Regions from separate parts of the Streptomyces sp. NPDC057271 genome, predicted to be linked through region 2. Evidence: riboswitches for the same ligand, from Rfam matches in the RefSeq annotation. Region 2 holds a riboswitch; the other holds the start of a gene.

Region 1 (6,596 bases), on a different contig from region 2:
GGAGAAGGCCGTCGTCGCCCTCGACTTCGACGGGACGCTCGCCGAGATCGTCCCCGACCCCGAACAGGCCCGCGCCCACCCCGGCGCCGTCCCCGCGCTCGCCGTCCTCGCCCCGCGGATCGCCTCGGTGGCGGTGGTGACCGGCCGCCCGGCGGGCGTGGCGGTACGGTACGGCGGCTTCGCCGGCGTCCCCGGCCTCGAGCGTCTCGTCGTCCTCGGCCACTACGGCGCGGAGCGCTGGGACGCGGTCACCGGCACCGTCCAGGCCTCCGCCGTCCACCCCGGCGTGGCGTCCGTGCGCGCCGAACTCCCCGGCTTCCTCGACGGCGTGGGTGCCTGGCCGGGCACCTGGATCGAGGAGAAGGGCCGCGCGGTCGCCGTCCACACCCGCCGCTCGACCGACCCCCAGGCGGCCTTCGAGGCTCTCAAGGCCCCGCTCGCCGACCTCGCCACCCGCCACGGCCTGGTCCTCGAACCCGGCCGCATGGTCCTCGAACTGCGCCCTCCCGGCATGGACAAGGGCGTGGCGCTCGCGGAGTACGTACGGGAGGTGGGCGCGGGGTCCGTCCTGTACGCGGGCGACGACCTGGGCGACCTGCCGGCCTTCGCGGCCGTGGAGAAGCTCCGCTCGAACGGCACTCCGGGCCTGCTGGTCTGCAGCGGCTCCACGGAGGTCCAGGAACTCGCGGACCGCGCCGACCTGTCGGTGGCGGGGCCGCAGGGGGTGGTGGATCTCCTTTCGGCCCTGGCGGAGGCGGTTCGCACCTCTGAGGCCTGAGAGGCCGTCAGCGCGGCGGCGCCGGGGGTTCGGTGCCGCCGCGCAGGGCGTCCAGCTGGTCCAGGAACCACCGCTGCGGCGGCAGCGCCGTCGCGGCGGCGGCCAGGCGCTTCGAGCGGTCCGCGCGTTCGGCGGGGGGCATCGTCAGCGCGCGGTGCAGAGCGCGGGCGGTCTCCGAGACGTCGTACGGGTTGACCGTCAGGGCGTCCTCACGCAGCTCCTCGTACGCGCCGGCGCCCGTGGAGAGCACCAGCGCGCACCCCTCCTCCGACACCACCGGGATCTCCTTGGCCACCAGGTTCATCCCGTCGCGGACCGGGTTGATCAGTGCCACGTCCGCCAGTCGGTACGCCGCGAGGGAGCGCGGGAAGTCGTCCTTCACCGACAGCAGCACCGGCTGCCAGTCGTCCGTGCCGAACTCGGTGTTGATCTCCTCCGCGAGCCGGGCGACCGCCGCCGTGTACGCGCGGTAGACCTCCAGGTCCTGGCGGGACGGGTACGCCGAGGCCAGGTGGACGACCCTGCCCCGCCACTCCGGGCGCTCCCGGAGCAGCTCCCGGTACGCCAGCAGGCCGCGGACGATGTTCTTCGACAGCTCCGTGCGGTCCACCCGCACGATCGTCCTCCGGTCGCCGATCTCGGCCCGCAGCGCGGCCAGCCGGCCGTCGACCTCGGGGGTGTGGGCGAGCGAGCGGAGGTCGTCGCCGTCCACGCCCAGCGGGAAGACCTGCACCCTGGTGCGCCGCGGCTCACCGCCCGCCCTGCGGTGCTCCACCCCGCGCCAGGGGTCGTCGTCCCGCCCGACCCCGGCGGCCTCGCCCTGCTCGCCGTCGAGGTGCGCCCCGTCGATGAACGCCCTCGCCCATCCCCAGGTGTGGAAACCGAGTTCGTCCGCGCCGAGCATTCCCCACAGAAGCTCCTCGCGGACCTCCTCCGGCAGCATCCGCATGTACTCCGGCGACGCCCACGGCGTGTGCGTGAAGTGGCCGATCCGCAGGTCCGGCCGCAGCTCGCGGAGCTGCCCGGGGACCAGCGCCAGGTGGTAGTCCTGCACCAGGACCGCCGCGCCCTCGTCGGCCCGGGCCGCAAGCTCCTCGGCGAAGGCCCGGTTGTAGTCGCGGTACGACTCCCAGCGGCGCCGGAACTCCGCGTCGAAGACGGGCTCGTGGGGCACGTCGTACAGATGGTGGTGGAGGAACCACAGCACCGAGTTCGCGATCCCGTTGTACGCGTCGGCGTACACCTCCGGGGCGATGCCCAGCATGCGCACACCGGGCTCGGTGACCCCGCGCCGCACCGCCTCGCGGTCGCCGTCCCCGAGCGCCGCGCACACCCACACGCTGTCCTGGGAGGACACCGCGCTCAGCCCGGAGACGAGACCGCCCCCGCCGCGCCGGGCAGTGAGCGTGCCGTCGGCGGCGAGGGCGTACGAGACCGGACCCCGGTTGGACGCCACGAGCACAGAAGCCATGTGGCGAACCTAGCCCGTCGCGTAAACGCTCAAACGTACGTATACAAGTCTGGCGAATCCACGCCTCATGGCTCGCGGCGCCCACGGAGGGCCGCCTTCGCCACCACACCGGTCGCGGCCAGTGCGAGTGCGAGGCCGCCGAGCAGCCACAGCCGCTCACCGCTCGATCCGGTCTCGGCCATCGCGCCGCCGGGGCCGTGCGGGACGGCCGGGCCCGGCCGGTGGGTGGCGGGGGCGGTGAGCAGCCCGGCCTCGGACTCGCTCGGATACGAATGCGGATACAGGGTCGGGGTCGGGGTCGGAGGCCGGGTCGGTGAGGGGGGTGCGGTGCCACCCGCGTCCTTCGGGTCCTTCGCGGCCTTCGGGTCCGCCGGGTCCGTCCGGGTCGCGGTCGGAGTCGGGGTCGGGGTCGGGGTGGCCGTCGGGTCTGGCGTCGGAAGGGCGATGACCGGGGTCACGGTGCAGGCCGGATCCGCGCTGCCCGGCCCGCAGTTGGAACGGGGCGACGCGGCCTCGATGCCACTCGTCAGCCTGCCGTCACCGCGCACCGGGTCGTCGACCGTCACCGAGTAGGTGATCCGCGCCGTCGCGCCGGCCGGGATGTCCCCCGTGTAGGCGATCGAGCGCCCGTCGTACGTCGCCGTGCCGATCGTGGCCTTCGCGTCGCCGTTGTAGGCGGCGTCGTCCAGGTTCCCCGTCAGGTCGTCGCCGAACCGGGCGTCCGGATGGTCGAGACGGCCGGTGTTCTTCGCCGTGATCGTGTACGTGACGGTGTCGCCCGGCCTCACCTTCCGCGGGTTCGCCGTCTTGGTGATCTCCAGGTCCGGCACCGGTACGGAGAAGGCGAGCGCGGAGGGCACGTACGTGTCGCCCGTCGGGGTGAACGTCAGCTCCGTCGACCGGGCGCCCACCGGAAGAGTGCCCTCCGGGATGTCGAAGGCCGTGACGAGGGAGGTGCCCGTGCCGTCGGGGGAGTGGGCCGCGGTGACCTTCCTGCCGTGCACGAGGAAGGCGTCGCCCGGTGTGGCTTCGCCGCCGTAGGCCGTCACGCTCGCCCGCGCCCGGCCCGCCGTCCGGTGGAACCCGTCGACGGCGATCGTGGTCGCGGGGGAGGTGGACCGCTGGAGGACGTGCCCGCCGTAGACGCGTACGGCACGCCGGTCCGGAGCGAAGGCGGGCTCGGGGCCGGGGAACTCGTGGACCACCGTCAGGGACCAGCCAGACACACAGCCCGTGCCCCGTGCCGTCCAGATACCGCCGACCGTGACCGGCGTGTCGGTGCCGGTCACGCCCGCGAACGCGGCCGTGACGTCCGACTCGCCCGTGTAGTAGTGCGCACCGCCGATGTCGGCCGGGTCGGTCACCATGCTGTCGATCGAGACCGTCGTCTCGGGCCCGGCCCCGACCTTGATGCGCGGCTCGGTCGTGGCGTGGTCGCCCGACGGGGTCGCCGCGTCGCGGCCGGAGCCGGCGCACCGCTTCGACAGGGCCCCGCTGGGCGTCCTGTACGTGCCGTCGTGCCCGCCCCAGAAGAGCCGGGCGTACGCGACCTTGGCGCCGGCCGGGATCACGACGTGGCCGGTCCCGGAGCCGTGGCCGGAGCCGGTCTCGGAGCCGGTCCTGGTCTCGGAGCCGGTCCCGGTCCCGGTCCCGGTCCCGGTCCCGGTCCCGGTCCCGGTCCCGGTCCCGGTCCCGGTCCCGGTCCCGGTCCCGGTCCCGGTCCCGGAGCCGGTCCTGGTCCCGGTCCCGGAGCCGTGGCCGGCTGTCACGGCCGCGATGGCGCCGATGGTCGTGAAGTCGCCGTACAGCGAGGCTTCGTAGCGTTTGCCGAAGGGCTCCACCACGTCAGCCGCGGCCGGTCCGGCCGAGGCGAGGGTGAGCGAGCCGAGCGAACCGAGTGAGCCGACGGCGAGGCCGAGCGCCATCGGCAACGTGGTCATTCGAGAGGTGAACGGCATGGAACGGAAATGTATGCAAAAAGCATCATCATCCGGCGCTACGCCACGCGGCGGTGCGCGTACTCCGAGATGTCGATCATCGGCGGACGCTCCTCGGTGTCCACCGCGTACGTCCGCGGGGTGAAACCGGTGTCGCCCCGCTCGAACTGCGTCAGCCGGGGTCGCACCAGATGCCCCCGGGAGAGCCGGAGCTGCGCCGTCCGGTAGATCGCAGCCGCCATCCTGCCGAGCGCGCGGCCGTCCTGGTGCCGGTGCTTGCGGACCCCGACGTCGACCTGGGCGAGCGCGTCCAGGCCGACTGTGTGGAGCGCGTCCACGAGCAGACCCAGCTCCACTCCGTAACCGACGGGGAACGGCAGCCGTTCGAGCAGCGAGCGGCGCGCCGCGTACTCGCCGCCGAGCGGCTGCACGAAGCCGGCCAGTTGCGGCCAGTGCAGATTGAGCAGCGGCCGTGCCACCAGCTCGGTCACCCGGCCGCCCTGACCTGGGGAGTCGCCCAGCGGACGGTCGTACATCGCCTTCACGAAGTCGACGTCGGGGTCGGTGAGCAGAGGGCCGACGATCCCGGTGACGAAGTCCGCGGAGAAGTCCCGCAGATCCGCGTCGACGAAGCAGACGACGTCCCCGCGCGTCACCATCAGTGACCGCCACAGCACCTCGCCCTTGCCGGGCACGGCCGGAATCCGGGGCAGGATCGCGTCGCGCGCCACGACACGCGCCCCGGCCGCCGCCGCGAACTCCGCCGTACGGTCGGTGGAACCGGAGTCGATCACCACCAGCTCGTCCACGAGCGGGACCGCCTCGGTCATCAGCTCCCGGCGGATCACGGAGACGATGTCGCCGACCGTCGCCTCCTCGTCGAGGGCGGGCAGGACGACACTGACCGTCGTCCCGTGCTTCGCCGCCAGGATGCGGTCGAGCGAACGGTCCGCCACGGACCAGGACCGCCGGCCCAGCCAGCGCTCCACTTCCTCCAGCACGTGATCTCCATCTCGCGGTTCGGACGGCAGGTTCAACCCTCCGGGCCTTCGGTTACAGTCTTGAACAACGCGGATGCCCGATGCATGTCGGGGTCCCACCCGCGTCCCACAACCGCTTCACACAATCGAATACCGCTCATCCAGAGGGGCAGAGGGAAACGGCCCGTTGAAGCCCCGGCAACCCTCCAGTCGGTCTCGTCCGCGACACAACGCGCCAGCGAGGCTCCCGGCTAGGGAAGGTGCCAAATCCGTCTCATGACGACGTTCGTCATGAGAAAGATGAGGAGAAAGGGCCTCGCCTCCATGGCTGTACAGACTGTTTCCACCGAAACCTCCCGGACCGTCGATCTCGGTCCCGCTTCGGGCCTTTCCTGCCGGGAATGCGGTGAAGTCTTCCCGCTCGGCCCGATCTTCGCCTGCGAGCTCTGTTTCGGCCCGCTCGAAGTCGCGTACGACCTTCCCACCGGTGACCCCGAGGCGCTGCGCAAGCGGATCGAGGCCGGCCCCGCCAACATCTGGCGCTACGCCCCGCTGCTGCCCGTCCCGGCCGACGTCGCCGAGAAGCCGAACCTGAACCCCGGCTGGACCAAGCTCGTCCAGGCCGACAACCTCGCCCGCGAACTCGGTGTCGAGCCCGGCAAGCTCTTCGTCAAGGACGACTCCGGCAACCCGACGCACTCCTTCAAGGACCGCGTCGTCGCCCAGGCCCTGGAGGCGGCCCGCGCCTTCGGCTTCACCACCCTGTCCTGCTCCTCCACCGGCAACCTGGCCGGCGCCGTCGGCGCCGCCGCCGCCCGCGCCGGCTTCCGCTCCTGCGTGTTCATCCCGCACGACCTGGAGCAGGGCAAGGTCGTCATGGCCGCCGTCTACGGCGGTGAGCTGGTCGGCATCGAGGGCAACTACGACGACGTCAACCGCTTCTGCTCCGAGCTCATCGGCGACCCGCTGGGCGAGGGCTGGGGCTTCGTCAACGTCAACCTGCGCCCCTACTACGGTGAGGGCTCCAAGACGCTCGCGTACGAGATCTGCGAGCAGCTGGGCTGGGTGATCCCGGACCAGCTCGTGATCCCGATCGCCTCCGGCTCGCAGCTCACCAAGATCGACAAGGGTCTGCAGGAGCTCATCAAGCTGGGCCTGGTCGAGGACAAGCCGTACAAGATCTTCGGCGCCCAGGCCGAGGGCTGCTCGCCGGTGTCGGCCGCCTTCAAGGCGGGCCACGACGTCGTACGCCCCCAGAAGCCGAACACCATCGCCAAGTCGCTGGCCATCGGCAACCCGGCCGACGGCCCGTACGTCCTCGACATCGCCCGCCGCACGGGTGGTGCGGTGGAGGACGTCGACGACGAGCAGGTCGTCGAGGCGATCAAGATCCTCGCCCGTACGGAGGGCATCTTCGCCGAGACGGCGGG
Region 2 (6,596 bases):
AGCCGACCGCCGAGGAGTACAAGGAGATCACCAGCGGCCACGGCCACCACTGATCACCTGACCTAGAGGTCGCCACAGCGGGAGCCCCGTCCATTCGATGGACGGGGCTCTTTGCCGTCCCTGCGGGTCGATAGGGTGGGTCCTGTATCCGTTACGTGACGACCGGGAGCTGCCATGAGCGCTGTGACCCCCGCTGGTGGGGGTACCCCCAGCGGAGCGAGGGGGGGACCTACGTCGGCGGGCCGCTCCTGGCCGACGGTCCTGGACGGACTGCTGACCGGCCGCGACCAGAGCGCCGAGGACACTGCCTGGGCGATGGACCGCATCCTGCGCGGTGAGGCCACCGACGCCCAGATCGCCGGTTTCGCCGTGGCCCTGCGCGCCAAGGGCGAGACCGTCGAGGAGATCTCCGGCCTCGTGAACACGATGTACGAGCACGCCAACGTGATCGAGGTCCCCGGCCCCTCCGTGGACATCGTCGGCACCGGTGGCGACGGCGCGAAGACCGTCAACATCTCCACGATGTCGGCGATCGTCGTCGCCGGCACCGGCGCGAAGGTCGTCAAGCACGGCAACCGCGCCGCCTCCAGCGCCAGCGGCGCCTCCGACGTCCTGGAGAAGCTCGGCGTCAACCTGCAGCTCACCCCGCAGCGGGTCGTCGAGGTCGCGGAGGAGGCCGGGATCACCTTCTGCTTCGCGGTGAAGTTCCACCCGGCGCTGCGCCATGTGGCCGCGGCCCGCAAGGAGCTGGGCATCCGCACCACGTTCAACTTCCTCGGTCCGCTCACCAACCCCGCCCGCGTCAAGGCGCAGGCGACCGGTGTGGCCGACGCCCGGATGGCCCCGATCATGGCCGGCGTGCTCGCCGAGCGCGGCTCCTCGGCGCTGGTCTTCCGCGGCGACGACGGCCTGGACGAGCTGACGACCACCGCGACCTCCCGTGTGTGGGTCGTACGGGACGGCGCGGTGCGCGAGGAGGCCTTCGACCCCCGGGACGTCGGCATCGAACTCGTACCGGTGGAGGCGCTGCGCGGCGCCGACGCCTCGTACAACGCCGATGTCGCCCGCCGGCTGCTCGCGGGCGAGACCGGTCCCGTACGGGACGCGGTGCTGCTCAACTCGGCTGCGGCGCTCACGGCCCTGGAGCCGGGCGCGGGCACCCTGGTGGAGCAGCTGCGCGAGGGAATCGCGCGGGCGGCCGAGTCGATCGACTCGGGGGCGGCCAGGCAGGCGCTGGAGCGCTGGGTCGCGGCCAGCAACAGGTAGCGTCGCCGCGCGCACCCCGTTCTGCCATCCGGAACGGGGTTGCGCGCCGGCGATCACGTGGCATACGTTCAGTGCCAGGTCATGAGTGACAGCCATGAAGCCCCGGCTGGCTGTCCGGCAACCCTCCGTCCGTGGCGGGGTGCCCCGGGTGAAGACCAGGCCGTGGACAGCAAGGTCCGCGGCAAGCGCGGACCCCTGCACACCCTGGGGTCCTGGTCCTCAAGGGAGCAGTCTCGTGAGCAAGCGAATGCGCTAGGGCCCGTCGGCCCCGTTTCCCCACCCTCCGTACGAACACCGTGCGTCGAGGCAACACCCGTGTGAGGCACCCTCCTTCGCGCTGCCCCGCGGGCCCTTCGCTGCCCTTCCCGCCCAGGAGACACCGCCATGTCCGCGTACCCGAACGCCGCCGCCCCCACGACCGCCGCCTGCGCCACCACCGACTCCGACGACCCCTGCTGCGCCGCCCCGCTCCCGGTCCTCGGACGGGACGTCACGGTTCCGCTCGTGACCGGGGGCGAGGTCACCTACGCCGCGCTCGACTACGCCGCCAGCGCGCCGGCCCTGCAGCGGGTCTGGGACGACGTCGCCGCCTACGCCCCGTACTACGGCAGCGTCCACCGGGGCGCCGGGTACCTCTCCCAGCTCTCCACCGACCTGTTCGAGAGCAGCCGCGTCACCGTCGCCGGGTTCCTCGACTGCCGCCCCGGTGACCAGGTCGTCTTCACCCGCTCCACCACCGACTCGCTCAACCTGCTCGCCGCCGCGCTCCCCGCCGACTGCGAGGTCTTCGTCTTCGAGACCGAGCACCACGCCTCGCTCCTGCCGTGGGGGTCCCCCGACACCCCGGGGCGGAGGGGGAGCGAGGCGCGGGTCACGTACCTGGACGCCCCGCGCACGCCCGCCCAGGCCGTCGAGACCCTGGAGCGCGCCCTCGCCGACCGCGACCCTTCCCCAAGCTCTCGGCTTCGCTCGAGCAGGGGATACCCCACACGTCCCGCGCTCGTCTGCGTCACCGGAGCCTCCAACGTCACCGGCGAGCTGTGGCCCGTGAAGGAGCTGGCCGCCGCCGCACACGCCCACGGCGCCCGGATCGTCCTCGACGCCGCCCAGCTCGCGCCCCACCACCCGGTCTCGGTAAGGGAGTTGGACGTGGACTGGGTCGCCTTCTCCGGCCACAAGCTGTACGCCCCCTTCGGCTCCGGAGTCCTCGCGGGCCGCGCCGACTGGCTCCAGGACGCCGACCCGTACCTCGCCGGTGGCGGGGCGTCCAAGAAGGTGAGTCGACGCGTCAGCGGGGAAGGGGCCGGCGGCGTGGACGTCGAGTGGCACACCACCGCCGCCCGCCACGAGGCCGGTTCGCCGAACGTCATCGGCGTCTACGCCATCGCCTCCGCCTGCAAGGCGCTCACCGAGGCCGGGTTCGACTCCCTCGTCGCCCGTGAGCAGCAGCTCGTCGCCACCGTCCGGGAGGGCCTCGCCGAGGTCCCCGAGGTGAAGGTGCTCTCCCTCTTCGGTGACGACGCCCCGAGGGTCGGTGTCCTCTCCTTCGTCGTCGAGGGCTGGAACAGCTCCCACTTCGCCGCCGCGCTCTCCGCCGAGTACGGCATCGGCGTCCGCGACGGTCTCTTCTGCGCCCACCCGCTCGTCCGCACCCTGCTCGGCAGCGACCCGCGGACCCAGGGCGAGTGCGGTGCCCCCGAGGCCGCGCCCGGCGAGAAGTCGCTCAACGCCATCCGCGTCAGCTTCGGCGCCGGTACGCCCGACGAGCACGTGGAGCGTTTCGTACGGGCCGTGAAGGAACTCGTCCGCGACGGAGCGCGGTGGAAGTACCGTGCCGAGGACGGCCGTTGCGTCCCGGACCGCGGCTGAACACCCACTCGTACGGGTGAAGGGGGCCTCCTGTCGGGGCCCCCTCCGTCAGGACTCCAGCCCGATCGCGAAGGCGGCCTCCAGGTCGTGCTGGGAGTACGTCCGGAAGGCCACGTGCGTGTCCGTCGCCTCGACGCCCGGGATCTTGCTGATCCGCCCGGGGATGACGTCCGCGAGGTCGTCGTGCCGGGGCACGCGGACCATGGCGATCAGGTCGTACGTGCCGGTCACCGAGAAGACCTCGCTGACGCTGTCGAGCGCGGCGATCGACTCCGCGATCTCGGGAATGCGGTCCACGCTGGTCTTGATGAGCACGATCGCGGTGATCACGGCTGGCTTTCTCCCTCGGTCGCCGCGGCTGGGGGCTTCACTGTAGCCCCACCTCGGTAGCGGCCCCAGGCGTAGAGGAAGCCGACGGCGAAGCCGACCACATGGGCCAGGTAGGCGACACCGGGTCCCGCCCCGGCCGATCGGGCCGCGAGCCACTGGAGCACGAACCAGAAGACGAGCACGATCCAGGCGGGAAACCGCAGCGGCAGGAAGAACAGGAACGGGAACAGGCTCGTCACCCGGGAGCGCGGGAAGAGGTACAGGAACGCCCCGAGCACCCCCGAGATCGCCCCCGACGCCCCGACCAGCGTCTGCGCGCTGCTCGCGTACGCCGCCGCGTAGCCGAGCAGCGCCAGATAGCCGCAGCCCGCATAGAAGAGGGCGAAGCCGAGCGCCCCCATCCGTTCCTCCGCCATCGCGCCGAAGACGAACAGGAACAGCATGTTCCCGAGCAGGTGCAGCCAGCTGCCGTGGACGAAGAGAGCGGTCAGCGGGGTGACGAGCGTGCCCGGCTCACCGTTCATCAGCTCGGCCGGCACGACCCCCCAGCGGTGGTAGTACGCGCTCTGGGCCGCCAGAGCCCTGTCCCCGGTCCCGTAGGAGGGATCGAGGCCCGACACCGGGCTGATCAGGAACGTGATGCAGCAGGCGGCGATCAGGGCATACGTCACCGTGGGCCCGCTCCAGGCTCCCCGGCACGCCCCGAGTGCCGTCTCCCGCCATGCGATGCGCCGCCTGTCGATCATGGACAGATCATGGCGTAACGGGGCCGACCTGGACAGAGTGCCTCGCCGCGACACGGGGTACCTGCGAGGCCGTAGGGTTACGGGCAGTACCTCCGCAGTTCAATGGCGCACCGCGGCACCCGCACCCGCACCACGCACATGAAAGAGGACGGCACGATGACGACGGTTCCCCTGCCGACCGCCGAGACCCGCTGGCGCTGCACCCTGTGCGGCAACCTGACCCGGTTCGATGTGACCCGATCCTCCAAGGTCGTCGAGTACGTCCATCTGGATCTCGCGGGAGAGCCGAAGGTCGAGGAGCGCGAGGTGGTCAGTGAGACCATCGAGTCGGTCCGCTGCCGCTGGTGCAACGCGGTGGACCAGATCGAACTGGTGGACAGGCCCGGCACCGCTTCCTGACGGCGGCGGTGCGCAACACGATGGGGTGACGCAACGTGGAGCAGCCCGCGCGCGGTGGTGAACCGGCCGGCGCGGCAGGTGACGCTGCCGAGACGCTCGACCGCCCGCTCCCGGACGGTGTACGGCGGAGGGTCGTCGCGCTGGTCTCGGACGCCTTCGGCGGGCTGACCGTCGCGGAACTTCCGGCACCCCTGAGGCAGTACGCCCGCTTCACCGCGAGCCGGCGGGCCAAGTTCGCCGGCAACGCCATGGCCGCCGCCCTGGAGAGCGATCCGCTGTTCCGGCAGCGGATCGGCGAGCGGTTCAAGGAGGCGCAGCCCGAACTGGCCGGGGCCGTCGAGACCGGCGCCCCGCCCGCCGCCGCCGATCCTGTCGACGTCGCCGCGGCCGCCTACGTGCTGCGCCCCACCGGCTGGGTCAAGCTGGTCGCCGCCGCGGGCGAGGAGGCCCAGCGGGCGGACGCCGAGCGCGCGGACGAGGCCGGCCGGCGCGAGCTGGAGCGGCTTCGCGAGGAGGTCGCCACCGCCAGGGAGCGCGGCCGTGCGGAGACCGAGGAGCTGCGCCACGACCTGGAGGCGGCGCGCAGGGAAGCGGAATCGCTTCATCGCAAGCTGCGCAGCGCGCAGAGCGACGTGAAGCGCGGCGAGGCGGCGCTGCGCCGCGCCCACGCCGAGATCGACACGGCCAAGGCGGAGGCGGCGGCACAGGTCTCGGCGGCGGAGAGCGAGACCCGTCGTCTCAAGGCCCGCCTCGGTGAGGTCGAGGCCGCCCTGGAGGCGAGTCGCCGGGCCGCCCGTGAGGGGCGCTCGGTGGAGGACATGCGGCTGCGACTGCTGCTCGACACGGTGCTCGACGCCGCGCAGGGACTGCGCCGCGAACTGGCCCTGCCGCCGGTCTCCGTCCACCCCGCCGACACCGTCGACGCGGTGGAGCCCGGACGGATGTCCCCGAAGGACATCGCGGCCCGCGCGCTCTCCGAGACCGACCCGGCGCTCCTGGACCAGCTCCTGGCGCTGCCACAGGCACATCTGGTCGTGGACGGCTACAACGTCACCAAGACCGGCTATCCGACCATGCCGCTGGAGAAGCAGCGGCTGCGGCTGCTCGGCGGGCTCTCCACGCTCGCGGCCCGCTCGGGCGCCGAGGTCACCTGCGTCTTCGACGGGGCTGAGCTCGCCGCCCCGGTGCTCCTCGCCCCGCCGCGCGGGGTGCGGGTGCTCTTCTCCAAGCCGGGCGTGACGGCCGACGAGTTGATCCGGCAGCTGGTGCGCGCCGAGCCGCCGGGCCGTCCGGTCGTCGTGGTCTCCACCGACCGCGAGGTGGCCGACGGGGTCGCCAAGGCCGGTGCGCGGCCGGTCGCGTCCGCCTTGTTGCTGAAGCGGCTTTCGCGCGCCTCGTGACACTTCGTAACTCCTGGGCTTAATGCCCGAATTCTGGAGGGCGTACGGTCAAGTGGCCGTCACTACCCGTGCGGTGTGTGTAAATAAAGTGCCGCGTGGGCGAGATTTTGCTCGTGAGGATTTGAACTGATCACAAGATGGTCACTAGGGTCGGGCCTCGAACCTCCGCGCGGTTGATCATCCATCCGGGATGGCAGCGGAGGAACCGCCTGCCGCAGCCTGGTTGGGCGGCTCGAGGAAGAAGGAGATCGCCTTCGTGGCGTCCCACCGTCGTCCCAAGCAGCCGAGCCGCACCCGCGTGACCGTGCTCACCGCGACCGCCGCCGCGGCCGTCGCGCTCTCTGTCCAGTCGGGCGCCCAGGCGGCCCCCAAGCCGAAGATCGACGACGTCAAGTCGAAGGTCGACAAGCTGCACCACGAGGCCGAGGAGGCCACGGAGCAGTACAACCTGGCCGAGGAGCGCCGCGGCAAGCTGCAGAAGGAGATCGGCGCCCTTCAGGACAAGGTGGCGCGCGGTCAGCAGGAGCTCAACACTCTGCGGGACAACATCGGTTCGGTGGCCAGCGCGCAGTACCGCTCCGGTGGC

What was found. A riboswitch is a leader RNA that binds a small molecule or an ion and turns the genes downstream of it on or off. The one in region 2 is predicted to bind S-adenosylmethionine.
Region 1: it holds a riboswitch for S-adenosylmethionine, as region 2 does, so the genes downstream of both, thrC (threonine synthase) here and ACFUJR_RS33100 (aminotransferase class V-fold PLP-dependent enzyme) in region 2, are expected to answer to the same signal.

The regions. Positions count from the first base shown of each region.
Region 1 is NZ_JBHUYJ010000003.1:144,842-151,437, reverse strand. Features, by position in the region: gene otsB (trehalose-phosphatase) at 1-778, shown strand, start outside; gene ACFUJR_RS02485 (trehalose-6-phosphate synthase) at 786-2,249, opposite strand; gene ACFUJR_RS02480 (hypothetical protein) at 2,315-4,189, opposite strand; gene ACFUJR_RS02475 (glucosyl-3-phosphoglycerate synthase) at 4,246-5,187, opposite strand; SAM riboswitch class I at 5,321-5,473, shown strand; gene thrC (threonine synthase) at 5,491-6,596, shown strand, end outside.
Region 2 is NZ_JBHUYJ010000111.1:13,990-20,585, forward strand. Features, by position in the region: gene ACFUJR_RS33090 (cytochrome bc complex cytochrome b subunit) at 1-53, shown strand, start outside; gene trpD (anthranilate phosphoribosyltransferase) at 175-1,266, shown strand; SAM riboswitch class IV at 1,344-1,460, shown strand; gene ACFUJR_RS33100 (aminotransferase class V-fold PLP-dependent enzyme) at 1,651-3,135, shown strand; gene ACFUJR_RS33105 (Lrp/AsnC family transcriptional regulator) at 3,184-3,465, opposite strand; gene ACFUJR_RS33110 (rhomboid family intramembrane serine protease) at 3,462-4,211, opposite strand; gene ACFUJR_RS33115 (hypothetical protein) at 4,368-4,610, shown strand; gene ACFUJR_RS33120 (NYN domain-containing protein) at 4,646-6,010, shown strand; gene ACFUJR_RS33125 (NlpC/P60 family protein) at 6,267-6,596, shown strand, end outside.